DNA from 3 places in the Actinomadura citrea genome. Region 1 is predicted to be linked to each of the others. Evidence: riboswitches for the same ligand, from Rfam matches in the RefSeq annotation. Region 1 holds a riboswitch; each other region holds the start of a gene.

What was found. Region 1 has a riboswitch for cobalamin ahead of metE (5-methyltetrahydropteroyltriglutamate--homocysteine S-methyltransferase). Riboswitches for the same ligand answer to the same signal wherever they lie in the genome.
Region 2: linked by a shared signal. The riboswitch ahead of BJ999_RS40325 (ribonucleoside-diphosphate reductase subunit alpha) and the one ahead of metE (5-methyltetrahydropteroyltriglutamate--homocysteine S-methyltransferase) in region 1 are both predicted to bind cobalamin.
Region 3: linked by a shared signal. The riboswitch ahead of cobN (cobaltochelatase subunit CobN) and the one ahead of metE (5-methyltetrahydropteroyltriglutamate--homocysteine S-methyltransferase) in region 1 are both predicted to bind cobalamin.

Annotation. Positions count from the first base shown of each region.
Region 1 covers NZ_JACCBT010000001.1:3,614,323-3,623,716, forward strand. Annotated here, with positions in the region: gene BJ999_RS17020 (TetR/AcrR family transcriptional regulator) at 1-127, opposite strand, end outside; gene BJ999_RS17025 (hypothetical protein) at 382-747, opposite strand; gene BJ999_RS17030 (hypothetical protein) at 888-1,073, opposite strand; gene BJ999_RS17035 (WGR domain-containing protein) at 1,562-2,995, shown strand; gene BJ999_RS17040 (YkvA family protein) at 3,106-3,495, shown strand; gene BJ999_RS17045 (aldolase/citrate lyase family protein) at 3,599-4,006, shown strand; gene BJ999_RS17050 (hypothetical protein) at 4,498-4,692, shown strand; gene BJ999_RS17055 (DUF4873 domain-containing protein) at 4,822-5,073, opposite strand; cobalamin riboswitch at 5,216-5,438, shown strand; gene metE (5-methyltetrahydropteroyltriglutamate--homocysteine S-methyltransferase) at 5,559-7,811, shown strand; gene BJ999_RS17065 (NAD(P)-dependent oxidoreductase) at 7,841-8,563, opposite strand; gene BJ999_RS17070 (RNA polymerase sigma-70 factor) at 8,588-9,394, opposite strand, start outside.
Region 2 covers NZ_JACCBT010000001.1:8,797,026-8,806,419, forward strand. Annotated here, with positions in the region: gene BJ999_RS40310 (superoxide dismutase) at 210-836, opposite strand; gene BJ999_RS40315 (hypothetical protein) at 978-1,136, opposite strand; gene BJ999_RS40320 (ribonucleotide-diphosphate reductase subunit beta) at 1,192-2,187, opposite strand; gene BJ999_RS40325 (ribonucleoside-diphosphate reductase subunit alpha) at 2,229-4,565, opposite strand; cobalamin riboswitch at 4,703-4,919, opposite strand; gene BJ999_RS40330 (MFS transporter) at 5,026-5,655, shown strand; gene BJ999_RS40335 (YcnI family copper-binding membrane protein) at 5,732-6,442, shown strand; gene BJ999_RS40340 (copper resistance CopC family protein) at 6,439-6,972, shown strand; gene BJ999_RS40345 (group II truncated hemoglobin) at 7,043-7,810, shown strand; gene BJ999_RS40350 (GNAT family N-acetyltransferase) at 7,857-8,540, shown strand; gene BJ999_RS40355 (GNAT family N-acetyltransferase) at 8,757-9,293, shown strand; gene BJ999_RS40360 (carboxymuconolactone decarboxylase family protein) at 9,362-9,394, opposite strand, start outside.
Region 3 covers NZ_JACCBT010000001.1:5,780,450-5,789,843, reverse strand. Annotated here, with positions in the region: gene BJ999_RS26935 (precorrin-8X methylmutase) at 1-156, opposite strand, end outside; gene BJ999_RS26930 (precorrin-3B synthase) at 153-1,247, opposite strand; cobalamin riboswitch at 1,319-1,442, shown strand; gene cobN (cobaltochelatase subunit CobN) at 1,496-5,092, shown strand; gene BJ999_RS26920 (cobyrinic acid a,c-diamide synthase CobB) at 5,047-6,378, opposite strand; gene cobO (cob(I)yrinic acid a,c-diamide adenosyltransferase) at 6,375-6,977, opposite strand; gene BJ999_RS26910 (VWA domain-containing protein) at 6,979-8,928, opposite strand; gene BJ999_RS26905 (histidine phosphatase family protein) at 8,925-9,394, opposite strand, start outside.

The sequences.
Region 1 (9,394 bases):
TGGTCAGCCGCTCGTACCCGACCTCCGAGAGCAGGGCGAGGACGGCGTCGAGCAGTTCCGCGCGCCGCTCGGGCCTGCTCAGCGGCACCTTCCTCAGCCCGCTCCGCGCCGTCGCGTCGTCCCGCATGCCGCCCGCCCTCCGTGCCGGACCGAGAGTGCTCAACACCGTAAGCCAGCCGAAGCGCCACGGCAGTCCCCAAGACGGAAAAGAGCGGATGCAGCGCGCTCTGCTTCACATCACGCAGGTGCCCGGCGTTCGCGACAAGACACGGACGGGCTGAAGGGGTGAGGAGAAGTGTTCTCAAGGAGTGACCAGTGCGGGCACGGGCTCAGGCCCTGGTCAGATTGGGGGGACGCCTGGGACTCGAACCCACGAGGCGCTCAAACGGCGCCCGGTTCTGCCGGGGTGGTGCTGTCCAGGTGCGCGAACACCAGGACCCGGGTCTGGTGGACCATCTGATCCAGCTCCGCGATCGCCTCATGCAGGATCCGGCGCAGTTGCTCACTGTCGGGATGCAGGTGAACGCTTCGCCGATCAGCCAGGTGGCCGGCCGGGGTGACGATGGCGGGCTGCGATCGGCCGGTACCACCGGCTGGGGGGCTGACACGGCCCAGGATCCCGTACAGATCCATACTGATCGCGAACATGTGGCGGACCAGGGCGTCGGCCAACATCTCCGGGCTCGTCTGTGAGGCGATGTCGAGATCAGCGGTGGGGCCACCGGCAGGGGTGATGATACGAGCCACCGTGGGGCTGCTGGATGCGTTGGGGCCGTGCCGTTGATTTGCCGGCGGTGAGTTCGGCATTGCAGACCACTCTCATCTGCCGGAGCAAGGAGAGTTCACCGGGCGGCACTCCGGTGCCGTCCGGCCGCGAGAGCGAGTGCTCAGCGGTTCGGCCCGGCGGCGGGTAGTTGCCGGGACGAGACCGGGACCGGGGCGGGACCGCGAGGATCGCGGTCGGCGTTCGTCGGGCAGGTGAGCAGGGCCGCTGCCTCCAGCAACCTTCCCAAATTCAGCAGGTCGGCCTGCGCCCCGGCCGAAGCCGGGACAGAGCGGGCGGGTTGGTCCATGACCATGCTCCTTGGTCGCTCTCTGGAAGAGGTCTTGCGGACGTCGATCATCAGTCCCAGCCAATCTCGCCCTTGCCGGAAGGGAAACAGCCGATTCGCAATGAGGTAATCACCGCAAAAGATGACACGTCGACAGATGCCGGCCGACAGAGATGATGGAAGTGAGCACGTCCCGCCGAGGCGCCCATCCGGACACCCGCACCGCGGCCGTGATCGGCCAGGTGGGGCGAGGTGGGGACCGAGGGCTTCCCCGCCACCCCGGCCACACCGGCCCGGTCAATGCGCTGACGTTCGCCCGGGAAGGAGGACGCTCGCCGGTTCCAGCGACGACCCCACGGTGGGCTCTGGGACCCCGCTCTGTACGTCGACCCCGTACGCGGCATCTGTCCGAGAATCGGCCGCTTCTCGCGGATCTGTCGGACGTGATCTGTACTGTCGGCGACATCCGGGCCAACGGGTTCGCGACATCAGGTGATCGAGAGGCTGGAATGGCGGAGCACCGCACGTACCTTGAGTTGTCCGAAGACAACGCCACCGCTCACAAGTTCTACGAGGTGGTCCGCTCCGGCACCCGAGTCACCATTACCTACGGAAGGATCGGCGCCTCCGGCCAGGTGAAGGTGTCCGATTTCGCGACCGAGGCCAAGGCCGAGACGGCGGCCGCCAAGAAGATCGCGGAGAAGACCAGGAAGGGCTACGCCCCGGCGGTGCGGGGCGTACGGCGGGCCCGCCCGGTCAGCAGGCGCTCCATGGTCAGCACCAGGTCGACCGCCCGCCAGGCACCGGTGCTGTGGCGGTTGGCCACCGGCGCCGCCGCGTTCGGCATCTTCGTCGACCAGGACCGATGCTGGGTCGGCAACCAGAACGGCGACGTGTACACCGTTACCACCGACGGCACCGTGACCGGCCATTACCGCCTGCCCGACGGGGTGAAGTGCATCGTCGCCGACGACTTCTGGATCTACGCCGGCTGTGACGACGGCCGTGTGTACGACATGAGCGGCAAGGTTCCGCACGTGGCCTACGAGATCTCCGCCGATGTCGACATCTACTGGCTGGACATCGACGACGCCATCCTCGGAGTATCCGACCGCAACGGCCGCGTCACCGCCGTCGACCACGAAGACGAATACCAATGGTCACGCGACGTCGACGGCGACTCCGCCTGGATGGTGCGCTGCGACGCCGGAAGCAACACCGTCTTTCACGGCCATTCTCGCGGTGTGGCCTGTTATTCGGCCGCCGACGGCAAGCCGGTCTGGCAGACGCCGGTCGGCGGCGGCGTGTTGTTCGGATGGCAGGAAAACCGTGCGGTGTACGCCGCGACCAGTAATAACGACGTCTACCGGCTGGCCAAGGGCAACGGGGAGGTCGAAGCGGTGTACCGCTGCGACGCCGCCGTCTTCTCCTGCGCGGCCTCGCCCGACGGGCGCTATGTGTTCGCCGGCGACAACCACTCCTCCATCTACTGCTTCGACGAGGACGGTACCCGCCTGTGGAAACTCGGCACGGGTCACGGCTCGGCCTATTCGATGCAGTTCCTGGACGAGCGGGTCTACATCGTCACCACCGACGGTTCGCTGCTCTGCATCGACGCCTCCGAAACGGCCATCCATGCGGCCCACCAGGGATCGGTCCCCAAGCCCGTTGATGTGAAGGTCGCCGCGTCGCTGCCGACGGCCGAGCCGGTGACGGTGCTCGAGACCACCTCCCAGCCCGGTGACGCCGTCATTCTGGAGTGCTACCAGGACGGCTCCCGTCACCGCGTGCGCGTCATCAGCGAGGGTTACGAGCGGGGATGGAACGTGCAGTTCCCCAAAGAGATCCGCCAACCCGGCGCCCGCTACGCCGTCGAAGGCGTCCGCACCTCCGGGCGGGGTGGCTTCTACCGGGCCTACGGCGAGATCAGACGCCTCCTCTGACGTCTTGAGTTCGAGCGCCGACGTCGCGGAAGGGCATTCGCGTCCGCGAAGCCGAGTGAAACCGTCTGGGACGGCAATACCCGGGGGGACACGTCCCCCCGGAGGTGCGCATGGTCTGGCTCGGACTGGTCCTCGTCGTCGCGGGTGCCGTCCCGGCACTCACCGTGGACGGTGATCTGGGCGGTGTCGACATCACCGTGGCGGGTGCCGCGGTCATGGCCGTCGGCGCGGTCCTGCTGGTCGCGGGCATCCTGCGGCTACGCGGTCGCCGCCGCGCCGGGCCGGCCGGCGCGGCCGCGCAGGCCTACTACCGGACGTCCACCGGAAAGATCGTCGCGATGGTGATCGCGGTGATCTACATCGTCTCACCGGTCGACCTGATCCCGGACGTCTTCCTGCCGTTCGGGATCGTCGACGACGCCACCGCCCTCACCTGGCTGCTGTTCGCGCTCGGCCAGGAGTACACGCGACGGTCTCGCACGGAGCGCCGCGCCCCCTGAGGCCGCATGCCGGCGGCTCGCTCGAGAGCCGCGCGCCGCGTCCGTCACCTCGCAGTGCCGACCTCCTGGGCGAAGGCCAGCAGGGCTGCGGCGAAGCGGCCGGATGCAGCTCGGCGAGGCCGACCTGGCCGCCGACCTCGGCGTCACCCCCGGCCCCGACGAATCCGAGCTGCTCTGGGCCAGGTCCCAGGTGATGGCGGCGTCGGCCGCCGCCGGCCTGCCCCCGCCGCTCGGCCCGGTCTCCACGCAGTTCCGCGACCTCGGGGCGTTCCGCACGACCACACCGCGCCTCAAGCGGCTCGGATTCCGCGGCCGCGCCTGCGTCCACCCGGCACAGCTCCCGGTCGTCGCGGAGGTCTTCACCCCGACACCGGCCGAGCTGGACCGGGCCCGCTCTCTGCTGGCCCGCTACGAAGCGGCTCTGGCCTCGGGCTCCGCCGTCTTCGTCGGCGACGACGGCCGCCTTGTCGACCAGGCCGTCATCCGCGCCGCCCGCGCCCTGCTCGCCTGACCACCGAGCACTTCTCGGGCGCGCGGGTTGACGCCCTCGCCGCCGTGCGTTCCTGTTCGGTCGGCGCCTCCGCTGGACGAAGGCGGTGCTTATCTCGACCAGCGTGATGCAGTCTGGTCTCGGCCGTGAGTTCGTGGGCATTGGCCGCCACGGACTGCCGAGATGTCTTCAGTAGTCAAAGAAGAAATTTGGAACGATCCTGAGCGCTCTGACTCGGGTGAACATTGTCGAGACGCCGGGATCTGCACCCACGATCCGCTACCGCCCGGATCGGCAGGGCGGCGGTCTCCGCAGCTCAGCGCCGTGATTCGGACTCGGATGCCGACGGCTGTGCGCCCGAGATCGTTTCGGCCATCAATGGTCGTGGCCGCCTTGCCTCCTCTGGTCCTTCGTGGACGGTCAGGAGGTAGGAGCGGCTCATACTGAGCGTTCCGCGGGGTGCCTCATCAGAGCCACACCTCGACAAAAACCAGATGAAAGGAGTCGGGCTTTTGCGCGGCTACCTGAACACGCTCCTCCAGGTCACCACCATCGGGCTCGTCGTGCTCGTGCTGGGCAACATCGGGTTCGGTGAGATCTGGGACGCTGCCAAGGACATCTTCCCGTCCTGGGGCAGTTTCTTCACCTTCGTCTTGGTCATGGCGGGGCTCTCCGGCCTCGTCTTCGCCTGGTCGAAGAACCACTGATCGCACCGCAGGAGTGACTCCTGCATGCGCAGCAACACGGAATGGGGTCCGCGCACTGAGGTGCGCGGCCCCGTTCTCTTGTCCCAAGCAGCTCACAAGCGAGCCCCGCCGGTCGATGGGACGCCTGGGTCAGGCGAAGGGCGGCGGACCACTTCCGACCAGCGTGATGACGTCGGACCAGACCGCCGAGCCGCCGAGCGTGACCTGTGCTTCGCGGCCGTCTGGAAGTCTCAGCGTCTGGTCGTGAGCGCCGCTGGCGTCGAAGTCGCCGATGGTCGCGGTTCCGGACCACTCCCGCTGTTTGGCGCGCAGATCGACGTAGACCTCGATCTCGGCTCCGTCGCTGCCGATCAGGGTGGCGGGCCCCCGGTAGCGGCTCACGCGTGGATCTTCTCGTCAAGGCCGACGTGGTTCGTCTTCATGAAGACGCACCATAGCGTTCAGGTGGGACGTTCCCGCCCGCACTGCTTCTCAGGGCTCAACGTGGTCCGAGCGGGTTTGTGTATGCCGTCATCCCGGCCGTTAGACTCCAACGTGCGGAAGGTTCGCCCGTGCCTGCGTGGTAGGGGCGTCGTAAGAGGGAACCCGGTGGGAATCCGGGACTGCCCCGCAGCGGTGAGCGGGAACGACCGCCGTCATCGAGCACTGGGCCGCCGGGCCTGGGAAGCGACGGCCAGTAGGACGCACCTACCCAGGTAGGAGCGGTGCCCGCGAGTCCGAAGACCTGCCTTCGCCCGTGCGCCGGCTGGCGTGCGGTGGTCTGCGGCCTCGCGGGAGGGCCGGCGGGCGGCACAGGCGGTTTTCGGCGCCGTGCCGTGCACGTCCCTCCCCGGTTGGCCGCCTTTGGCTCAGCGAGGGAAGCTGCCATGAAAACCACGATCCTCGGTTACCCCCGGATCGGGACGCGCCGCGAGCTCAAGTTCGCCACCGAAGACTTCTGGGCGGGACGCATCGACGCGGCCGCGCTGGAGAAGGCCGGCGCGGACCTGCGCGGCGCCGTCTGGACAGGGCTGCGCGACGCCGGTCTGGACGCGATCCCGTCGAACACCTTCTCCTTCTACGACCATGTGCTGGACACCAGCGTCCTGGTGGACGCCGTGCCCGAGCGCTATCGGGGCCTGGACGGCCTCGACCGGTACTTCGCCATGGCGCGCGGTGTCCAAGACATCCCGGCGATGGAGATGACCAAGTGGTTCGACACCAACTACCACTTCATCGTGCCGGAGCTGGGGCCGGACATGCGGTTCCGGCTGCCCGGAGGGGTCACGTCGAAGCCGGTCGCGGAGTACCTGGAGGCCAGAGCCCTCGGTATCGAGACGCGGCCCGTGCTCGTCGGACCGCTGACCTACCTGCTGCTGGCCAAACCCGCGGCGGACGCGCCCGCCGGCTTCCGCCCGCTGGACCTGCTCGACGGGCTGGTGGAGGTGTACGCCGAGCTGCTGGAGCGGCTGGCGGGGGCGGGCACCGAATGGGTGCAACTGGACGAGCCCGCCCTGGTGGCCGATCGGACCGACGGGGAGGTCGCCGCACTGGCCCGCGCGTACGCGCGCCTCGGTGAGCTGTCCAGCCGGCCGCACCTGCTGGTGGCGACCTACTTCGGCACGATCGGAGCCGAAGCGCTGCGCGCCCTTGCGTCCTCCCGTGTGGAGGCCGTCGGGCTGGACTTCGTCGCCGGTCCCGGCAATCTGGACGTGCTCGCTTCCGTGGGCGGGCTGCTGCGCAAGACCGTCATGGCGGGCGTCGTCGACGGCCGCAACATCTGGCGCGCTGACCGGCAGCGGGCCAAGGCCGCCTGCGCCACGCTGCTCGGTCTGGCCGACCAGGTGGTCGTGAGCACCTCCTGCTCACTGCTGCATGTCCCGATCGACCTGGACGCCGAGGACGCGCTCGATCCGGCGGTGCGGGGGCGGTTGGCGTTCGCCCGGCAGAAGGTCGGCGAGGTCGTCGCGCTCGGCGAGGCGCTGGGCGAGGACGCGGCCGGTCCCGCCGCGCAGGTTCCGGCGTCCACCGCCGGGATCGACCACGAGGTCCGGGCTCGCCTGGACACGCTCGGCGGTTCCTCCCGCGGGGACCGCGAAACCCGGTTCGCCGCGCAGCGCGCCTCGCTCGGGCTGCCCGACCTTGCCACCACCACGATCGGCTCGTTCCCCCAGACTCCGGAGGTGCGCAGGGTCCGCGCGGACCGCCGGGCCGGACGCATCTCCGAGGACGACTACAGCCAGGCGATGCGGCAGGAGATCGCCCGCGTCATCGCGCTGCAAGAGGAACTCGGTCTGGACGTGCTCGTGCACGGCGAGCCCGAACGCAACGACATGGTCCAGTACTTCGCCGAGCAGCTGGACGGCTACGCCGCCACCGAGCACGGATGGGTGCAGTCCTACGGGTCCAGGTACGTGCGGCCGCCGATCCTGCACAGCGACGTCGCTCGTCCCCGTCCGATGACCGTCGCGTGGACCACCTACGCCCAGGGGCTGACGAGCAAGCCGGTCAAGGGCATGCTCACCGGGCCGGTCACCATGCTGGCCTGGTCGTTCGTCCGCGACGACCAGCCCCTGGCCGAGACGGCCCGCCAGGTCGCCCTCGCGCTGCGGGACGAGATCGGGGACCTGGAGTCGGCCGGTATCCGCATCGTCCAGGTCGACGAGCCCGCACTGCGCGAGCTGCTTCCCCTGCGTGCGGCCGGCCACGCCGCCTACCTGGACTGGGCCGTCGGAGCCTTCCGCCTGGCGACCTCCGGGGTGGCGGACACCACGCAGATCCACACCCACATGTGCTACTCCGAGTTCGGTGAGATCATCGATGCGATCGGGGCGCTGGACGCCGACGTCACCAGCGTCGAGGCGGCCCGTTCGCACATGGAGCTGGTCGGCGACCTCCGTGCCGCCGGTTACGAGAACGGCATCGGCCCTGGCGTCTACGACATCCACTCGCCCCGCGTCCCCTCGGCCGACGAGATCGAGGAGAACCTGCGGCGCGCGCTGCAGGTCGTCGAGCCCGCCAAGCTCTGGGTCAATCCCGACTGCGGGCTCAAGACCCGCGCTTACCCGGAGACCGAAGCGGCGCTGCGCAACCTGGTGACCGCCGCACGGCGAGTCCGCGAGGACGCCGCCGCGCGCTGAGCCGCGGCCGAACGGCGGCGCACGCCCGGTCAGAAACCGGCGTGCGCCGCTCCCACCTGCGCCTGACCTGACGCCTCGCGGCGGATCCACTGGAGCAAGGTCGGGTTGTCGACAGTGGTGATGACACTGATGGTGCTGCGGAGGTGGCGGTCGTGGTCCAGCAGGGCCAGAAGGCTCGCGGCCAGGTCCGCGCGGGCGGTGTATCTGCCCTCGGCGTGGCCTTCGACAATGGTGTAGTCGGTGACCGACGGCAGGTGGTAGAGCCCGCTCGGGCGCACGATCGTCCAGTCCAGATCGCTCTCCCGGACCAGCGTCTCCATCCGCCGCATGTCGTCGTACAGCGTCTTGCCGAGGACCCGGGTCACGTAGGGCAGAAGTACCCGGTTGAACAGGATCCCTGCATCGGCGTAGGGCCGCGGGTCGACCCCGGTCGAGCTGACAACGGCGAGCCGGCGCACCCCGTGCTTCCGCATCGCGGCGATGATGTTGGCCACGCCCTGCGAATAGGTGCTGATCGGCTTCTTCCCGGCCGGCACCCCCAGCGTCGACAGGACCGCGTCCTGCTTCTCCACGGCGGCGTGGACGGCATCTCGGTCGAGCACGTCCGCACCGACCACCTCGAGCCGCTCATGGCGCAGGGGGAAGGAGTCCGGCCGCCGGGTGACCGCGGCGACCTGATGCCCGGCGGCGAGGGCCTGGCCGGTGAGCAGGCGGCCGGTGGGGCCGTTGGCTCCGAAAATCGTGACACGCAAGACGATGTGTCCTTTCCGCGGTTGCTAGGAGTGCCGTCGCTCGTCCGGCCGGGCGGGATCCTGGCGAGCCCGCTGTGCCTCGCGCAGGATCGCCCAGGCATCCGCGACCGGGCCCACGTGGGCGAGCTTGTCGGGGTTGCTCATCGTGCTGATCGTCTGGATCCGACCGTCGAGGATGTCGAGGGTCCAGGTGTTGACGACCTTGCCGTCGCGATCGCGGAAGACGGCGCCCGGCTGGCCGTTCACCTGGCGCGGCTCCACGACACCGCCGATCTGGACGAATGACGGGACGAGCACGCCGAGCGCCCGGGCGACGTTGCCCGCACCGAAGATCCCCCTCGCCCACTGCGGGGCCTTGCCGCCGCTGTCGGCGACGATCTGAACGTCGGCGGCGAGCAGGTTCTTGAGCCCGTCGAGGTCGCCCTCGGCGAACGCGTCGAAGAACCGCGTCGCGAGTTCCTCGCGCTCCCTCCGGTCGGCCTCGAACCGGGGCCGCCCCTCGTCCATGTGGCGGCGTGCCCGAACCGCGAGCTGGCGGCATGCGGCCTCCGACCGGCCGACCGCCGAGGCGACCTCGGGGAAGCCGAACCCGAACACCTCGCGCAGCACGAAGACGGCGCGCTCCAGCGGGCTGAGCCGTTCCAGCAGCAGCAGAGCCGCCATCGATACCGAGTCGGCGAGTTCGGCCGAGCGTTCCGGGTCCTGGTAGGGGTCGGTGAGCAGCGGCTCGGGGAACCACGGGCCGACGTACTCCTCCCGCCGGACGCGGGCCGAGCGCAACACGTTGATCGAGAGCCGGGTGACCACGGCCGACAGGAACGCCTTGGCCGA
Region 2 (9,394 bases), 5.2 Mb from region 1:
CCGCCCTGGCACAACGGTGACCGTGCAAAATCTCGGCCGGGTGCTTGAGGGCGCACGCCCAACCCGCTCGTGCCGAGCAGGTCGTGCCGAGCGGGTCGCGCGGCCGGCAAGGCGGAAGCGGCGTTCACCAGGCCGCGAGGAAAGGTTCTGAGCACGATCCCGGCCAGGTGAACGCCGCCCCCTCAGCGGCGCCGCGCGGACGCCGCCGTCTATCGGGAGGAGCCCGTGCGGACCGCGTCGAAACGGGCCGCGTCGAAGCGGGCCTTCACGTCCGTCCAGTTCACGAGCGACCAGAGCTTCTCCACGTAGTCCGGGCGGACGTTGCGGTACTGCAGGTAGTAGGCGTGCTCCCAGGCGTCGAACACCAGCAGCGGCGTCGTGTTCATGCCGATGTTGCCGTGGTGGTCGTAGACCTGCTCGACGACGAGGCGCTCGCCGAGGGGCTCCCATGCGAGGACGCCCCAGCCGGAGCCCTGCACGGTGGAGGTCGCCGCCGTGAGCTGCTTCTGGAACGCCTCGAACGCGCCGAAATGCTCGTCGATGGCCGCCGCCAGTTCGCCGTCCGGGCGGTCGCCGCCGTCCGGCGACAGGTTGTCCCAGAAGATCGAGTGCAGCACGTGGCCGGAGAGGTTGAACGCGAACGTCTTCTCCAGGCCGACCAGCCCGCCGTACTGCTCCTTGTCGCGCGCCTCGGCGAGCTTCTCCAGCGTGTCGTTGGCCCCCTTGACGTAGGCGGCGTGGTGCCGGGAGTGGTGCAGCTCCAGGATCTCGCCGGTGATCGCCGGCTCCAGTGCGGCGTAGTCGTAGGGCAGGTCGGGAAGCGTGTAGTCGGCCATGAGGCCACTATTGCAAATGAGTCGCAGTTACGTCCAATGTGCAACACGGACCGGACCCGCCCCCGGTTGCGGGGACGGGTCCGGTCTCGGTGCGGGTCGGGATCTCGGGTGCGGTGGGCTCGGTCGGGGCGCGGTCGGGGGTCAGTGGCGGCGGCGCCCGCCGCCGCGTCCGCGCGACAGCAGTCCTCGGATCTTCGCCTGGGTGCGCGGGTCCCGGGCGAGCCGTTCCGCCCGGGCACGCGCCTTGCGGCCCTGCGGGCTCCGGGCGAACCGCATGATGCGGTCGATGACGGAAGGCATGTTCTTCCTCCTCGGCCTTGTCTTCACGGTTCAACGACTGCCCGTTCCGAAAGGTTCAGAACGCCTCGTCGAGCGCGACGGTCCCCTCGACGCCGATCTGGTAGGCCGAAACGCGGCGCTCGAAGAAGTTGGACAGCTCCTGGACGTCCTGCAACTCCATGAACGCGAACGGGTTGGCGGTGCCGTAGCGGGCGGGCAGGCCGAGCCGGACGAGCCGCTGGTCCGCGACGTACTCGAGGTAGGCGCGCATGTCGTCCGCGCTCATGCCGGGCAGGCCGTCCCCGCACAGGTCGCGGGCGAACGCCAGCTCCGCCTGGACGGCCTCCTCGATCATCGTGGTGACCTGGGCCGTCAGCTCCGCGTCGAACAGGCCGGGTTCCTCCGCCCGGACGGTGTCGACCACGGAGAACGCGAACTCCATGTGCATTGACTCGTCCCGGAAGACCCAGTTCGTCCCGGACGCGAGGCCGTTCAGCAGGCCGCGCGACCGGAGCCAGTACACGTAGGCGAACGCGCCGTAGAAGAACAGCCCCTCGATGCAGGCCGCGAAGCAGATGAGGTTCAGCAGGAACGCCCTGCGGTCGGCGGCGCCGCGGAGCTCGTCCAGGGAGCCGAGCGAGTCGATCCAGCGGAAGCAGAACTCCGCCTTGGCCCGGATGGACGGGATGTGCTCGATCGCCGCGAACGCCTTGACGCGCTCGTCCTGATCGGGCAGGTAGGTGTCCAGGAGGGTCAGATAAAACTGTACGTGCACGGCCTCCTCATATAGCTGCCGCGACAGGTAGAGCCGGGCCTCCGGCGCGTTCACGTGTTTGTAGAGGTTGAGCACGAGGTTGTTCGCCACGATCGAGTCGCCGGTGGCGAAGAACGCGACGAGCCGGTTGACGAGGTGCAGCTCGGCGGGCGTGAGCCGCGCGAGGTCCGCCATGTCGGAGGCGAGGTCGACCTCCTCGACCGTCCAGGTGTTGCGGATCGCGGCCCGGTACCGCTCGTAGAAGTCCGGGTAGCGCATCGGCCGCAGCGTCAGGTCCATGCCGGGATCGAGGAGCATGCCCCGCCTTTCCTCTCCCCTGTGCCCTTCGTCTCGCACGGTCACTGGCACGCCTCGCAGGTCTCGGGGTTCTCCAGGGAGCAGACGGCCGCGGCGACGGTCGTCTGCGCGATCCGCGTCGCCGGACGGGACCGCAGGTAGTACGTCGTCTTGAGCCCGGCCCGCCACGCGTAGGCGTACATCGAGGAGAGCTTGCCGATCGTCGGCGTCTCCATGAACAGGTTCAGCGACTGCGACTGGTCGATGTAGGGGGTGCGGGCGGCGGCGAGGTCGATGAGCGCCTTCTGCGGCAGTTCCCAGGCCGTCCGGTAGAGCGACAGCATCTCCTCCGGCAGGTCGACGAGCCCCTGGACGGACCCGTTCGCCTTCTTGACCGCCTCGCGGACGGCCGGCGTCCACAGCCCGAGCGACTTCAGGTCCTCCACCAGGTAGCGGTTGATCTGGAGGAACTCGCCGGACAGCGTCTCGCGCTTGAACAGGTTGGACACCTGCGGCTCGATGCACTCGTAGCAGCCGGCGATGGAGGCGATCGTCGCGGTCGGCGCGATCGCGACGAGCAGCGAGTTGCGCAGGCCGACCTCGGCGACGCGGGCGCGGAGCGCGTCCCAGTCGGCGGGACGGGACGGCGCCGCGTCCGGGAAGTGGTCCAGGTGGAGCAGGCCGCGCGCGGTGCGGGTCGCGGCATAGGCGGGCAGCGGACCGTGGGCGGCGGCGAGGTCGGCCGACGCGTTGTAGGCGGCCAGCGCGATCTCCTCGGCGACGCGGGTCGACAGCTCGCGCGCCTCGTCGGAGTCGAACGGCAGGCGCAGCGTGAAGAACACGTCCGCGAGGCCCATCACGCCCAGCCCGACCGGGCGCCACTTGCGGTTGGCCGTCTCCGCCTCGGGCGTGGGGTAGAAGCCCCGGTCGATGGTGCGGTCCAGGAACCGGACCGCGGTGCGGACCGTCGACCGGAGCCGCTCCCAGTCGACGCCGGACGGCCCCACGTGCGCGGCCAGGTTCACCGATCCGAGGTTGCAGACGGCCGCCTCGCCGTCGCCCGTCACCTCCAGGATCTCCGTGCAGAGGTTGGACAGGTGGACGACCTTGCCCGGCTCGGCGGTCTGGTTGCAGGCGCGGTTGGCGGCGTCCTTGAACGTCATCCAGCCGTTGCCCGTCTCGGCGAGCGTCCGCATCATGCGTCCATACAGCTTGCGGGCCGGGACCTGGCGGACGAACCGTCCCTCCCGCTCCGCCGCCCGGTAGGCCTCGTCGAACTCGTCGCCCCACAGGTCGACCAGCTCGGGGACCTCCTTGGGGTCGAACAGCGACCACGCCGCGTCGGCCTCGACGCGGCGCATGAACTCGTCCGGGATCCAGTTGGCCAGGTTGAGGTTGTGGGCGCGGCGCGCGTCCTCGCCGGTGTTGTCGCGCAGCTCCAGGAACTCCTCGACGTCGGCGTGCCACGGCTCCAGGTACACGCACGCCGCGCCCTTGCGGCGGCCGCCCTGGTTGACGGCGGCGACGGACGAGTCGAGCGTGCGCAGCCACGGGACGATCCCGTTGGAGTGCCCGTTCGTGCCCCGGATCAGCGAGCCCCGCGACCGCACCCGCGACCAGGAGATGCCGATGCCGCCCGCGTACTTGCTGAGCCGCGCGACCTGGCCGTACCGGTCGTAGATGGACTCCAGCTCGTCGCGCGGCGAGTCGAGCAGGAAGCACGACGAGAGCTGCGGGCGGCGGGCCCCGGAGTTGAAGAGCGTGGGCGAGCTGGGCAGGTACGACAGGGTGCTGAGCAGCGCGTACAGCTCGGCGGCCTCGTCCACGGTCGCGGTGTCGCCCGTGGGGGGTCGACCCTCGGCACCTTCCGGCCCGCCATCGTCGGGGAATTCGCCGGGGAAGACGAGGCCGCAGGCCACCCGGAGGAAGAAGTGCTGCGGCCGTTCCAGGACGAGCCGCGACCGCGGATGCCTGAGCAGGTACCGGTCGTAGACCGTCCGGAGCCCGAAGTACTCGAAGCGGTCGTCGGCCCCTTCGTCGATGAGCGCGTCGAGGGCCACCGCGTTGGCGGCGACGAAGGCGGCCAGGTCGTCCGCCAGGAGGCCCTCCCGGTGCGCGGCGGCGACGGACTCGGCGAACGTCCGGACGCCGGCGGCCGCGGCCTCGTCCCGGATCCGGCCGCCGAGCAGCCGCGCCGCGGCCTTGGAGTACCCGGGATCGGCGGGGATGAGCGCGGCGGCCTCCCCGATCACGAGGTCCCGCAGGGCCGCCGCGTCCAGCCCGTCCGCGGACCGGACCGCGGCCAGCACCCGTCCGGCCTCGGCGCCCGGTACCCCCTCGCAGGCCGCCTCGACCTCGATGGCGATCTCCGCCGGCGGCGCGGCCAGAACCTGTGTCACGTGCATCTCCCCTCGCATGCCGCCTCGCGGAGGCATGCGAACGGCGCGCGGCGGTCGGCCGCGCTCCGTCCCCGGCCCACCCGCGAGGCCTGGACGTGTCGATCCGGGACGGACCCGGAACCCAGATGAGGCCGGTCTCCCGGTCTCGCGTGCGGGCAGGTCTTCGGACTCGCGGGCGCCGCCTCTTCCGAGGCGTCCTACTGGCCGTCGCTTCCCGGGCCGCCGGGCCCAGTGCTCGATGACGGCGGTCGTTCCCGCTCACCGCTGCGGGGCAGTCCCGGATTCCCACCGGGTTCCCTCTCACGCCGCCCCCGCCGCGAGCGGCGGGGGCGGACCAGCACGGGACTGAACCCTACATCTAGTCGACGATCAACGCACAACCCCAAGATGTTGGGCGTGTCAGCGGATGTTCGGGGGCGGCTGGGCAGAGCGCGCCGCGGATGGGACGATGGGGGCCGTCATGAGCCCCCATGCGCCGCAGCCGCTGTTCCGGCCCGCCCGCGCGGTGGTGTTCGCCACCGTGTGCGCGACGCTGGCGTCCCTCGGGCACGTCCTGGCGGGCGGCGCGGCGGTGCCGGCCTGGGCGGCGCTCACGGGCTTCGGCGCCGTCCTCGGCGTGACGCTGATGCTGGCGGGCCATGAGCGCTCGCTCGCGACGATCCTGGGCGGGCTCCTCGGCGGGCAGTTCGCCCTGCACACGCTGTTCACCGCGGCGACCGCGTCCCACCACACGCCCGAGGCGCACGCCGCCATGACCGGCGCCGTGGAACCCGTCGCGGTCCCCGCCGCCCACGGCGGCAACGGCCTGGTGATGACGCTCGCGCACTGCACGGCCGCGCTGGTGGCCGCGTGGTGGCTGCGGCGCGGCGAGCGGGCCGCGTGGTCGCTCGCCCGGCGGATCGCCGCCCTCGCGGACCGTCCGATCCGGCTGCTACTGGCCCTGCTCGCCGTGGAGCCGGCCGAGCCTCCGGCCCGCCCCCTTCGGACGGTGCCCGCGGCGGCCGCCGTCACGGCCACCGGACGCGCCCTGCGGCACCAGGTCGTCCGGCGGGGTCCGCCGCGGCGTTCGAGGGCGCTCGCTCACTCCTGAGCCGGAGCGCCGTACGTCACCGGACGCCGGTTCTCGGCGCCCGGCCATTCCCGTACGTCTCGAACGGAGTTCCGCAATGCGCTTCCTTCCGCATGCCCGGCGCGCCGGCGCCGTCGCGTCCCTCGCCTCCCTGTCCGTGATCGGCCTGGCCGCGGCGGCGTCCGCGCACGTCACGGTCAACCCCAGGACCGCCGAGCAGGGCTCGTACTCCAAGGTCTCGTTCCGCGTGCCGAACGAGCGCGACGACGCCTCCACCACCAAGCTCGTGGTGAACCTGCCGACCGACCACCCGCTGTCGTCGGTGTCGGTCCGGCCGCTGCCCGGCTGGACGGTGAAGGTGGACAAGTCGAGGCTGCCGAAGCCGGTGAAGACCGAGGGCGGCGAGCTGACCGAGGCCGTCACGAAGATCACCTGGAGCGGCGGCAAGATCGAGCCGGGCCGGTTCGAGGAGTTCGACGTCTCGATGGGGCCGCTGCCCACCGACACCGACCAGCTCGTGTTCACGGCCGACCAGACGTACTCCGGCGGCGAGGTCGTCAAGTGGGAGGAGCCCCCGGCCGAAGGGGCCGACGAGCCGGAGCACCCCTCGCCGGTGCTGAAGCTCCTCCCCCAGGGCTCGACGGCGACGACCGGCATGACCGCGCAGGTGAAGCCCGCCGCCGCGACGTCGTCCGCGTCGCCTGACGACGGGACGGCCCGGCTGCTCGGCGGCATCGGCATCGCCGTCGGCGTGGTCGGCATCGCGGTCGGCGCCTACGGCGCGACCCGGGCGCGGAGCCGGGCATGACCCGGGCGGCGCTGCGCGGGGCCGCCGGTGCCGCGGCGCTCGCGGCCGTCCTGGCGACGACCGCGGTCCCGGCGTCGGCGCACACGACGCTGACGTCGGCGAGCCCGGCGAAGGACTCGACGGTCGCGGCCCCGTCCCAGATCGTCCTGACGTACGCCGACCCGGTACGGCTGCCGCGCGTGGTCGTGACCGACGGGTCGCGCAAGCAGTACCAGGCCGGGTCGGCGCAGGCGGTCGACAACAAGGTCACCCAGGCCGTCGGCGGCACGCTGCCCGACGGGAAGTACACCGTGGGGTGGCGCGTCGTCGCGTCGGACGGCCATCCGGTCGAGGGCACCTTCACGTTCACCGTGCAGGGCTCGTCCGGGGCCGCCCAGCCCCCCGCACCCTCCCCGGTCCGGACGAACCTCGTCTCCACCGGGGATTCCGGGGGCTCGTCGGGCTGGCTCTGGATCGGCCTGATCGCCCTGGTCCTCGCGGCCGCGGCGGGCGCCGTCGCCTGGTTCCGCCGCTCGCCCACCCAGGATTGATCTTTTCGCTTCCGGTCGGATGATTACAGGATTACAGTGATAATCCGACCGGAAGCAGCCTGGGGGCACAATGATCGTCGAGTACATCCGCTACCGCATCGAGCCGCAGGACGCGGAGGACTTCGAGGCCGCCTACGCGCGGGCCTCCGTCCCCCTCGCCGCCGCCCCCGAGTGCGTGGACTACGAGCTGTCCAGGTGCGTCGACGAGCCGTCGTCCTACATCCTGCGCATCTGCTGGACGTCGGCCGACGACCACATGCGGGGCTTCCGGGGCGGCGAGCACTTCCCCGCGTTCTTCGCCGAGATCAAGCCGTACGTCCAGCAGATCGAGGAGATGCGGCACTACGAGCGGACGGCGGTGCGCGGCGCCGGTTCGTCCGTCCCGACCATGTACGACTGGGCGGGCGGGAGCGAGGCGTTGGAGCGGCTCACCGAGCACTTCTACACGATCGTCCTCAAGGACGACCTGCTGCGCCCCCTCTTCGAGCACATGTCCCCGGACCACCCGAAGTGGGTCGCGGCGTGGCTCGGCGAGGTCTTCCGCGGGCCCGCGCGCTACAGCCGCGAGCGCGGCGGCTACCACCACATGGTGAGCCACCACCTCGGCAAGTCCATCACCGAGGCGCAGCGCCGCCGCTGGGTCTCGCTCCTCATGGACGCGGCGGACGAGGTCGGCCTCCCGGACGACCCGGAGTTCCGCGCCGCGTTCGCGTCCTACCTCGAGTGGGGCACCCGCATCGCCCTCGCCAACTCCCAGCCGGGCGCCGAGCCGCCCCTCGAAGCCCCCATGCCCCACTGGGGCTGGGGCGTCGCCCCGCCCTACGTCCCCGCCGACTAGCATCCAGGGCGCTGATCCTCACGCACGGCCTGGGAGGTACCGCACCATGGCGGACCGGGACGACGTCGCCCTCGACGACCCCGTGGGCGAGTCGCTTCGCGGTCACCACGCGCACCTTGCCCGCCGGGTCGGCCGGGCCGCCACCTACCGGCCGGAGGTCTCCACCTTCTCGACGGTGTCCGCCGACCCGGGCCCGGCGGAGTGGGCCGACCTCGCCCGGCTGCTCGGCCGAGGCGAACTCGCCGACATGTTCAGCAGTCCGGCGGCCCCGCCGCCGGACTGGGAGCCGGTCTTCGTTCTCGAAGGCCTCCAGATGGTCTGGTCCGGGAGCGGCGAAAGCGAGACCGGCGTGGTGGAACTGGGCGCGGACAGCGTTCCCGAGATGCTCGACCTCGTCGCACGGACCCGACCGGGGCCGTTCTGGCCGCGCACCCGCGAACTCGGCGCCTATGTCGGCATCCGCGACGAAGGCGCACTGGTGGCGATGGCGGGCGAACGGCTCCGGCCTCCGGGATGGACGGAGATCAGCACCGTCTGCACCGCCCCCGAGGCGCGCGGGCGCGGCCACGCCGCACGCCTGATCCGCGCGCTCGCGACGCGCATCGCGGCCCGGAACGAGCGTCCCTTCCTGCACGTGGCCGAGACGAACACCCCGGCGATCGCGCTCTACGAACGGCTCGGCTTCAAGACCCGGGGGCACGTGACGTTCCGCGGCTTCCGGGTTCCTTGACCGCCGCGGGCACCATCACCGCCGCGGACGCTCGGGCCCGTCGCGACAGGCAGAGGCCGGTCGCACTAGGTGGGCCGGTCGTAGTACGCTCTGCGGCGTTCCTGCGACAGGGGAGGTTGATGAATATGGCCCGCGTGGCGCTTCTTCAGCACGCCCTTGTCCGGGCCGCCCGCGGTTGAGCGCGGCCCGGTCGTCCAGAATGACCAGGAGCCAGACTTGTCTTCTTCCGACCTGACCACACCAGGCCTGCCCGACTCAGACCCGGCCAACGCCGACCTGACCCACGCGGACCTGACCACGGACCGTCTCGTCCTGCGGCCGTGGACGCCCGGCGAGATCTCCGTCGTCGTGTCCGGCGGCAGGCTCGCCCATTGGGCGGACGACTTCCCCGCCGAAGGCGACCTCGCCATCGCCGGCTTCATCGCCGAACACCCGTCCGCGTTCGGCGAGCACGGCCAGCGCCAGATCATCGAACGGTCCACCGGCCTGGTGGTCGGCGCCGTCGGCCTGTTCTGGCCGCCCGCCGACGGGGCCGTCGAGTTCGGTTACGGCATCGTCCCGTCCCGCCGGCGCCGCGGGTACGCCACCGAGGCCGCCCGCGCGATCGTGGCGTTCGCCCTGACCGCGCCCGGCGTGGACAAGGTCGTCGCGACCGTGGAACCGTCCAACCCCGCGTCGGCCCGCGTCCTGGTGAACGCCGGCCTCCGCCAGGTCGGCACGGGCGAGGAGCTCATCACCTACAGCACCGCCTGACGGCGGGGCCGAGCGTCGTGCCGCCCTTCACCTCGGGTGAAGGGCGGCACGTCCGTTCTCCGGTCCGGTCAGCCGAACTGGCCGGCCTGGTAGGCGCCGGC
Region 3 (9,394 bases), 2.2 Mb from region 1:
GAGATCCTCGACGAGGTCGGTCATGCCGCAGGCATGGATCATGCGGACCGCGACCCGCGCCACATCGTCCGGCAGTCCCGACAGGTCGGCCTCCGCGCGGATCGTCGCGAACGACCGCCGGTAGATCTCGGCGCCGTCCCGGACGTAATCGGTCACTGCCGTCCCTCCGCCGTCCTCAGCACGACCGGGCCGCGGGGCATCCCGCAGCGCCGCTCGCATCCCGTCCAGTGGACGGGGGTCTCCGGCGCGCGGGCCAGGCCGTCCACGAAGCGCCGCGCCTCGCCCTGCACGTCGCCGCGCGACTTGGCGCATCCGGGGCTGCCGGTGCAGGCCGTCACGCCCACCCACGGCGACGCGAAATCGGTCGCGAAGCCCGCCGCCGCAAGCGCCGCGGCCGCACGGCGCGCCCCGTCCCGGTCCAGGTCCACCAGCACCACGCTGCGCCACGGCGTCACCCGCACCCCGTGCGCGACTCCGGCGAGCGCCTCGGCCTGCGCGCCGGACAGCCGGCCGAGCGGGGGCACGACCTCCAGCGCGGCGAGCCCGTCCCGCTGCGCGACGATCCCGGCGTGCGGCGGAGCGGGGTCGGGGCGCGGCGGCGTCTCCCGCACGGCCGCCCCCAGCCGCTCCGCGACGAGCCGCGCGCCGTCCGGCACCTCCGCGAGCCTCCAGGCGTCGCCCCGGATCTCCAGGAACGCCTCCGCCGCCGCGAGCAGCGCCGCGACGGGGTCGCCCGGGACGGGTTCGAGGGACGTCCCGGCCAGCCGCAGGCCGCGGGCGGTGTGGGCCGCGTCGGCGTCCAGCGCGGCCATGTCGCCGGTGCCGTCGTCGAGCGCGAACAGGAAACGCCCCGGCAGGCGGGCCAGATCCGGACGCGCGCAGAGCCCCTCGTCCAGCGCCCTGACCAGCGGGTCCGTGGCGATGACGCCGCGCGGACCGCGCCCGCCGAGCGGGGACGCGACGATGTTGCGCACCCGCTCGTGGGTCGCCGAGGGCAGCAGCCCGGCGGCCTCCAGCCGGGCCGCGAGGGCCGCGGTGTCGCGGACGCCGCGCACCTGGAGGTTGCCGCGGGACGTGAGTTCGATCACGTCCCGCCCCAGCTCGCGGGCGGCGGCGCCGAGCACCGCGAGCTGCGCGGCGGACACCGCGCCGCCAGGGACGCGGACGCGCGCCAGCGGCCCGTCGGCGGCGTCGTGGGTGCGCAGTGCCCCGGGGCACGCGTCGGCACGGGCTCTGACATTCGGCACGGGGAGGATGTTAACCACAGTTTGCAGGGCGACCGCGCTGCCGTACTCTTCTGCTCAGACGATGGCAATGGGAGGAAGCCGGTGCGAATCCGGCGCGGTCCCGCCACTGTGACCGGGGAGCGAACCCCGCTGTAGGCCACTGTCCGCAGGGACGGGAAGGCCGGGGCGAGCATCGATCCGGGAGCCAGGAGACTCCTGCCGTCGCGACACCCGCGACCGGGGCGAGGACCCCAGGGGGAGGATGCGCCGTGCCCGAGCACAGCCGCACGGTCCTGTTGCTGTCGACGTCCGACACCGACCTGCTGAGCGCCCGCGCTTCCGGCGCCGCCTACCGGCTCGGCAACCCGGCGCGGCTCACCGCCGCCGACCTGCCCGAGCTGACCGAGGGCGCCGACCTCGTCGTGGTGCGGCTGCTCGGCGGGCGGCGCGCCTGGGAGGACGGTCTCGACGCGCTGCTCGCGGGCCCCCGGCCGGTCGTCGTCCTCGGCGGCGAGCAGGCCCCCGACGCCGAACTGATGGAGCTGTCCACGGTCAGCGGCGGGGTGTGCGCCGAGGCGCACGCCTACCTCGCGCACGGCGGTCCCGCCAACCTCGCCGAGCTGCACGCGTTCCTGTCCGACACCGTGCTGCTGACCGGGCGCGGCTTCGCGCCGCCGGCCCCGACGCCGACCTGGGGACGGCTCGACCGGGCCGCCCGCGACGGCGATGGGCCCGTGGTCGGCGTGCTCTACTACCGCGCCCACCACGTGGCGGGCAACACCGCGTTCGTCGAGGCGCTCTGCGCGGCCGTGGAGGACGCGGGCGGGCGCGCCATGCCGGTGTTCTGCTCGTCGCTGCGCACCGCCGAGCCCGAGCTGCTGGACACCCTGCGCCAGGCGGACGCGCTGGTGGTGACCGTGCTCGCGGCGGGCGGGTCACGGCCCGCGACGGCCGGGGCGGGCGGCGACGACGAGGCGTGGGACGTGGGCGCCCTCGCCGCGCTGGACGTCCCGATCCTGCAGGGCCTCTGCCTCACCACGAGCCGGTCCGACTGGGAGGGCGGCGACGAAGGGCTGTCCCCGCTGGACGCGGCGTCGCAGGTCGCGATCCCCGAGTTCGACGGGCGGATCATCACCGTCCCGTTCTCGTTCAAGGAGGTCGACCGGGACGGGCTCACCGTCTACGCCGCCGACCCCGAACGGGCCGCGCGGGTCGCCGGGATCGCCGTCCGGCACGGCCGGCTCCGCCACACCCCGGCCGCCGGGCGCCGCCTCGTCGTGATGTTGTCGGCCTACCCGACCAAGCACGCCCGCGTCGGGAACGCCGTCGGCCTCGACACCCCGGCGAGCACCGTCCGGCTGCTGGCCCGGCTCCGGGACGCCGGGTACGACCTGGGGGAGGGCTTTCCCGGCGTCGACGAGCAGGACGGCGACGCCCTCGTCCACGCCCTCATCGCGGCGGGTGGCCAGGACGAGGACTGGCTCACCGAGGAGCAGCTCGCCGGCAACCCCGTCCGTATCTCCGCCTCGTCCTACGAGCGCTGGTACCGCACCCTGCCCGCCGATCTGCGCGAGGGGATGGAGCGGCACTGGGGCCCGCCGCCGGGGGAGTTGTTCGTCCAGGACGGCGACATCGTCCTCGCCGCGCTCCGCGCGGGCAACCTCGTCGTCATGGTGCAGCCGCCGCGCGGCTTCGGGCAGAACCCCATCGCGATCTACCACGACCCCGACCTGCCGCCGAGCCACCACTACCTGGCGGCGTACCGGTGGCTGTCGGACGAGTTCGGCGCGCACGCGATCGTCCACGTCGGCAAGCACGGCAACCTGGAGTGGCTGCCCGGCAAGGCGGCGGGCATGTCGGCGTCGTGCGGCACCGACGCGGCGCTCGGCGACGTCCCGCTGATCTACCCGTTCCTCGTCAACGACCCCGGCGAGGGCACGCAGGCCAAGCGCCGCGCGCACGCCGTCCTCGTGGACCACATGGTCCCGCCGATGGCCCGTGCCGAGACCTACGGCGACATCGCCCGCCTCGAACAGCTCCTCGACGAGCACGCGACGATCGCCGCGATGGACCCGGCGAAGCTGCCCGCGATCCGCGCGCAGATCTGGACGCTCATCCAGGCCGCCAGGCTCGACCACGACCTCGGCCTGGACGACCGCCCGCACGACACCGAGTTCGACGACTTCCTCCTGCACGTCGACGGCTGGCTGTGCGAGGTGAAGGACGCGCAGATCCGCGACGGCCTGCACGTCCTCGGCCAGGCGCCCACCGGCGCGGTCCGCGTCGACCTGGTGCTGGCCATGCTCCGCGCACGCCAGATGTGGTCGGGGCGCGAGACGCTGCCCGGCCTGCGGGAGGCGCTCGGGCTCAGCGAGGCCGGCGGCGAGGCGCTCGCCGACGTGGACGCCGCCGAGGCCGCGGCCCGCGCCCTCGTCCAGGCCATGGAGGACGCCGGCTGGGCCGTGGGCGCGGCCCGGGAGACCGCCCGGGACGTTCCGGCGGAGCGCCGCGAAGCCGTGACGCGCGTCCTGGAGTTCGCCGCCGCCGAGATCGTCCCGCGCCTGGCCCGGACGTCCGACGAGCTCGACCACGTCCTGCACGCCCTGGACGGCGGCTATGTCCCGGCGGGCCCGAGCGGGTCGCCGCTGCGCGGCCTCGTCAACGTCCTGCCGACCGGTCGCAACTTCTACTCGGTCGACCCGCGCGCCGTCCCGAGCCGCCTCGCCTGGGAGACCGGGCAGGCGATGGCCGACTCGCTCCTGGAGCGCTACCGCGCCGACCACGGGGAGTGGCCGCGCTCGGTCGGGCTGTCGGTGTGGGGGACGAGCGCGATGCGCACGGCGGGCGACGACGTGGCCGAGGTCCTCGCGCTGCTCGGCGTCCGCCCGGCCTGGGACGAGGCGTCCCGCCGCGTCACGGCGCTGGAGCCGGTGCCGCTCGCCGAGCTCGCCCGGCCGCGCATCGACGTGACCGTCCGCATCAGCGGCTTCTTCCGGGACGCGTTCCCGCACGTCGTCGCCATGCTGGACGACGCCGTCCGGCTCGTCGCGGGGCTGGAGGAGCCCGACGCCGACAATCACGTCCGCGCCCACGTGCGGTCCGACCGGGAGCGGCACGGCGACGAGCGCCGCGCGACCCTGCGCGTGTTCGGGTCCGCGCCCGGCGCCTACGGGGCCGGGCTGCTGCCGCTCATCGACAGCCGCAACTGGCGTGACGACGCCGACCTCGCCGAGGTGTACGCGGTGTGGGGCGGCCACGCCTACGGCCGCGACCTCGACGGGGTGCCCGCCCGCGCCGACATGGAGAGCGCCTACCGGCGGATCGCCGTCGCCGCCAAGAACGTCGACACCCGCGAGCACGACATCGCCGACTCCGACGACTACTTCCAGTACCACGGCGGCATGATCGCCACCGTCCGCGCGCTGACCGGCCGGGCCCCGGAGGCCTACGTCGGCGACAGCACCCGCCCGGACGCCGTGCGCACCCGCACCCTCTCGGAGGAGACCGCGCGGATCTTCCGGGCCCGCGTCGTGAACCCGCAGTGGCTGGCCGCCATGCGCCGGCACGGCTACAAGGGCGCGTTCGAGCTGGCCGCGACCGTGGACTACCTGTTCGGCTACGACGCCACCACCGGCGTAATGGCCGACTGGATGTACGACCGGATCACCGCCGCCTACGTCCTGGACGAGGAGAACCGCGCGTTCATGGCGGAGTCGAACCCGTGGGCGCTGCACGGCATCGCCGAGCGGCTGCTGGAGGCGGCCGAGCGCGGCATGTGGGAGCACCCAGACCCCGAGGTTCTCCGGGGCCTCCAGGAGGTCTACCTCAAGACGGAGGGCGACCTCGAGGACGACACCAGCCGCTGAGCGGCCTCCGGGGACCCCGCCCAGTGAAGGTGCAGGTAGGAGGCGGTGATCCGGGCGTCGCCGTAACCGTCGCGGCCGTCCCGCCACCGGAACAGCGGCCCGGCCTCGGTGTCCAGCGCGGTCCGGTGGAACTCGTGGCCGCGGAACCGCTCGCCCGGCCGGGTCAGCGGGGACTCCGCCACCGCGACCGCCTCCCGGTAGCCGAGCGTCAGCCGGGACGTCATCCGCGCGCGCCCCGGCACCCGTCCGCACATCGCCCGCCCGTCGAGTTCCTCGCACAGGTAGAGGAGCCCGGCGCATTCGGCGGCGATCGGTCCGGGGAACGCCGCGACCTCGGCGAGCATCGGCGCGTTGGCGGCCAGTTCGGCGGCGTGCACCTCCGGGAAGCCGCCGCCGACGACGAGCGCAGCCGCCCCGTCCGGCAGGGCCTCGTCCCGCAGCGGGTCGAAGACGGCCACGTCGGCGCCCGCCGCGCGCAGCAGCTCCACGTGCTCGGCATAGGAGAAGGTGAACGCCGCCCCGCCCGCGACCGCGACCACCGGCCCGCCCTCGACCGGCGCGACCTGGTCGGACGGATCCCACGCGGGCCCCGGCAGCGGCGGAGCGGTGGCCGCCAGGCGAAGCACGGCGTCCAGGTCGCAGGAGCGCTCCACCAGCGCGCCGAGCCGCTCCACGGCCCGGACGGCCTCCGCTCCGCGCTCGGCCGCCGGGATCAGCCCGAGGTGGCGGGACGGGGTCACGACCGCGTCGTCCCGCCGGATCGCGCCGAGCACCGGCACGCCCGTCGCCTCCAGCGCACCGCGGCACAGCTCCTCGTGCCGCTCCGAACCGACCCGGTTGAGGATGACGCCGCCGATCCGCACGCCCGGCTCGAACGTCGCGAAACCGTGCACGAGCGCCGCCACCGACCGGCTCTGCCGCGCGGCGTCCACGACCAGTACCACCGGCGCCGCGAGCAGGTGCGCGACGTGCGCCGTGGAGGCGAACCCCGTGTCCCCGCGCCCGTCGAACAGGCCCATCACGCCCTCGACCACCGCCACGTCGCACCCGGCGGCGCCGTGCAGGAACAGCGGCGCCACCCGTTCCTCGCCCGCCAGCCACGGGTCGAGGTTGCGGCCGGGCCGTCCCGCCGCGAGCGCGTGGTAGCCGGGGTCGATGTAGTCGGGGCCGACCTTGTGCGGGGACACGGCGAGGCCGCGCGCCCGCAGCGCCGCGATCAGCCCGGTCGCCACGGTCGTCTTGCCGCTGCCGGACGCCGGAGCCGCGACGACCAGCCGGGGGATCACCACTCGATGCCCCGCTGCCCCTTCTGCCCGGCGTCCATCGGGTGCCGGACCTTGCCCATCTCCGTCACCAGGTCGGCGGCCTCGATCAGCCGGTCGGGCGCGTCCCGGCCGGTGACGACGACGTGCTGGGACCCGGGACGCGCGGTGAGGGTCTCGACCACGTCGTCCAGGTCGAGCCAGCCCCACTTGAGCGGGTAGGTGAACTCGTCGAGCACATAGAAACGGTGGCTCTCGGCGGCCAGGTCCCGCTTGATCTGCGCCCAGCCCTCGCGGGCGTCGGCCGCGTGGTCCTCCTCGGTGCCGGGGCGCTGGATCCACGACCAGCCCTCGCCCATCTTGTGCCAGGCGACCGGGCCGCCCTCGCCGCTCTCCCCGAGCACGCGCAGCGCCCGCTCCTCGCCGATGCGCCACTTCGCCGACTTCACGAACTGGAACACCCCGACCGGCCAGCCCTGGTTCCAGGCCCGCAGCGCCATCCCGAACGCCGCCGTCGACTTCCCCTTGCCGGGACCGGTGTGGACGATCAGCAGCGGCCGGTTGCGGCGCTGCCGGGTGGTGAGGCCGTCGTCGGGGACGGACTCGGGCTTTCCCTGGGGCATCTCAGGCCGCCTTCCCGCCGTCGCGCCCACGGTGGGCGCGGACGATCCCGTCGAGGTCGCCGAGCGGGACGAGCCGCGCCCCGAGCCGGGCCGCGAGCCTCCCCGCCAGGCCGAGCCGGACCGGGCCGTCCTCGCAGTCCACGACGATCCCGGCGGTGCCGGCCAGCAATCCGGCGGCCCGGTCCACGTCGCCCTCCGCGGTCGCCCGCCCGTCGGTGACGACCACGAGCAGCGGGCGCCGCGCCGGGTCGCGCAGCCGCTCGGCGCGCAGCACCTCGGCGGCGCGCGCGAGCCCGGCGGCCAGCGGCGTGCGGCCCCCGGTCGGCAGGGCCCGCAGGCGCGCCGCGCCCGCCTCGACCGACGACGTCGGCGGCAGGACGAGTTCGGCGGTCCGCCCCCGGAACGTGATCAGGCCGATCTTGTCGCGGCGCTGGTAGGCGTCCAGCAGCAGGCTGAGGACGGCCGTCTTCACCGTCGTCATGCGGCGGCGGGCGGCCATCGAGCCGCTGGCGTCCACGACGAACAGCACCAGGTTCCCCTCGCGGCCCTCGCGGACCGCCTCCCGCAGATCGTCCGGGCGCAGCACGAGCCCGGCGCCGGACCGGCCGCGCGCCCGCTGCCGCGGCGCGGCGGCCAGCAGCGTCGCCACCACGTGGGGGTCGCGGACCCTCGCGGCCGGGCGGCGCGCCCCGGTGACCCGGCCCCGCGCCGTCCGCGACCGCGACCGCCGTCCCGCGGCGCCCTCGCCGACGCCCGGCACCTCCAGCAGCGGCACGGCGTGCGGCGCGGCGGCCGACGCGACCCGCTCGCCGCCCCCGCCTCCCGGCCGCCCGTCCGGCTCGGGGCCCGCGTCCTCGGACGGGGCCGGTCCCCGCCCGCCGTCCTCAGGCGGGGCCGGGGGCTCCCCGCCCCCGCCGCCGTCCGGGGGAGGATCCTCGGGGGACGTGCCGTCGAGCAGCTCGTCGAGCAGCGACTCGTCCAGGCCGGGGGCGTCGAAGGGATCCCGCCGGCGCCGGTGCGGCAGCGACAGCCGGGCCGCAGCGCGCACATCCTCGTCCGTGACCTCGTCGCCTCCCCGCCACGCGGCGTGCGCGAGCGCGGCGCTCGCCGTGACCAGGTCGGCGCGCAGCCCGTCGACCTCGAAGCCCGCGCACACGGCCGCGATCTGCTCCAGCCGCTCGTCCGGCAGCCGGACCCCGGCGAGCCTCTCCCGCGCGGCCGCGATGCGCTCCGCCAGCTCCGCCTCGGCGTTCTCCCAGCGCGCGGTGAACGCGGCGGGGTCCGCCTCGAACGCCAGCCGCCGCCGCACGACCTCGGCGCGCTCCTTCGGGTCCCGCGTCGCCCGTACCTCGACCGTCAGTCCGAAGCGGTCGAGAAGCTGGGGGCGCAGCTCGCCCTCCTCGGGGTTCATCGTCCCGACCAGCAGGAACCGGGCCGCGTGCCGCACCGACACCGACTCGCGCTCCACGTAGCAGGTGCCGAGCGCGGCGGCGTCCAGCAGGAGGTCGACCAGATGGTCGTGCAGGAGGTTCACCTCGTCCACGTACAGGACGCCGCGGTGCGCCGCCGCGAGCAGCCCCGGCTCGAAGGCCTTGACGCCCTCGGTCAGGGCGCGCTCGACGTCCAGCGCCCCGGCGAGACGGTCCTCCGAGGCGCCCACCGGCAGCTCCACCAGCGCGGACGGCCGCCGCTCGGACGGTCCGCCCGCATCGTGCGGGCCGTCCGGGCAGGACGGGTCGGGCGCCGCCGGGTCGCAGGCGAACCGGCAGCCCGGCACCGTGTCCACGGCGGGGAGCTGCGCGGCCAGGGCCCGCACGATCGTCGACTTGGCGGTCCCCTTCTCGCCGCGCACCAGCACACCCCCGACCCGCGGTGAGACGGCGTTGAGCAGGAGCGCCAGCTTCAGGTCGTCCAGCCCGACGACGGCGCTGAACGGATAGGCGACGTTCACACCTGGACCTTCCGGTTGACATGGGCGACCCGCCAGCCGCTCCCGGCGGCGGCGAGCCTCGTGGTGGACAGCGGCGCGAGGTCGATCCGGTCGGCTGCGAGAACGCCGGCGCCGAGCGCGTGGGCGAGCGCCGCCCGGATCACGCCCGCGTCGCAGACGGCGACGCCGCAGGGACGTCCGTCGAGCCACGCCGCGACCCGCGCCGCGAGCGCGGACCGGCTCTCGCCGCCGGGGGGCGCGGCGTCCGGGTCCGCCAGCCAGGCGGCCAGCGCGTCCGGATCGGCCTCCGCGAAGCGCACGCCCGCCCAGGAACCATGATCGGCCTCGGCGAGCGCCGCGACCGGGCGGGCGTCGAGGCCGAGCGCGGCGCAGGTCTCCCGGGCGGCGCGGGCGGGCGAGGTCCACGCCTCGCCGGCCGGCAGCGCGCGGGCCAGCGCCTCCGCCCTCGCCAGACTCGACGGGTCGG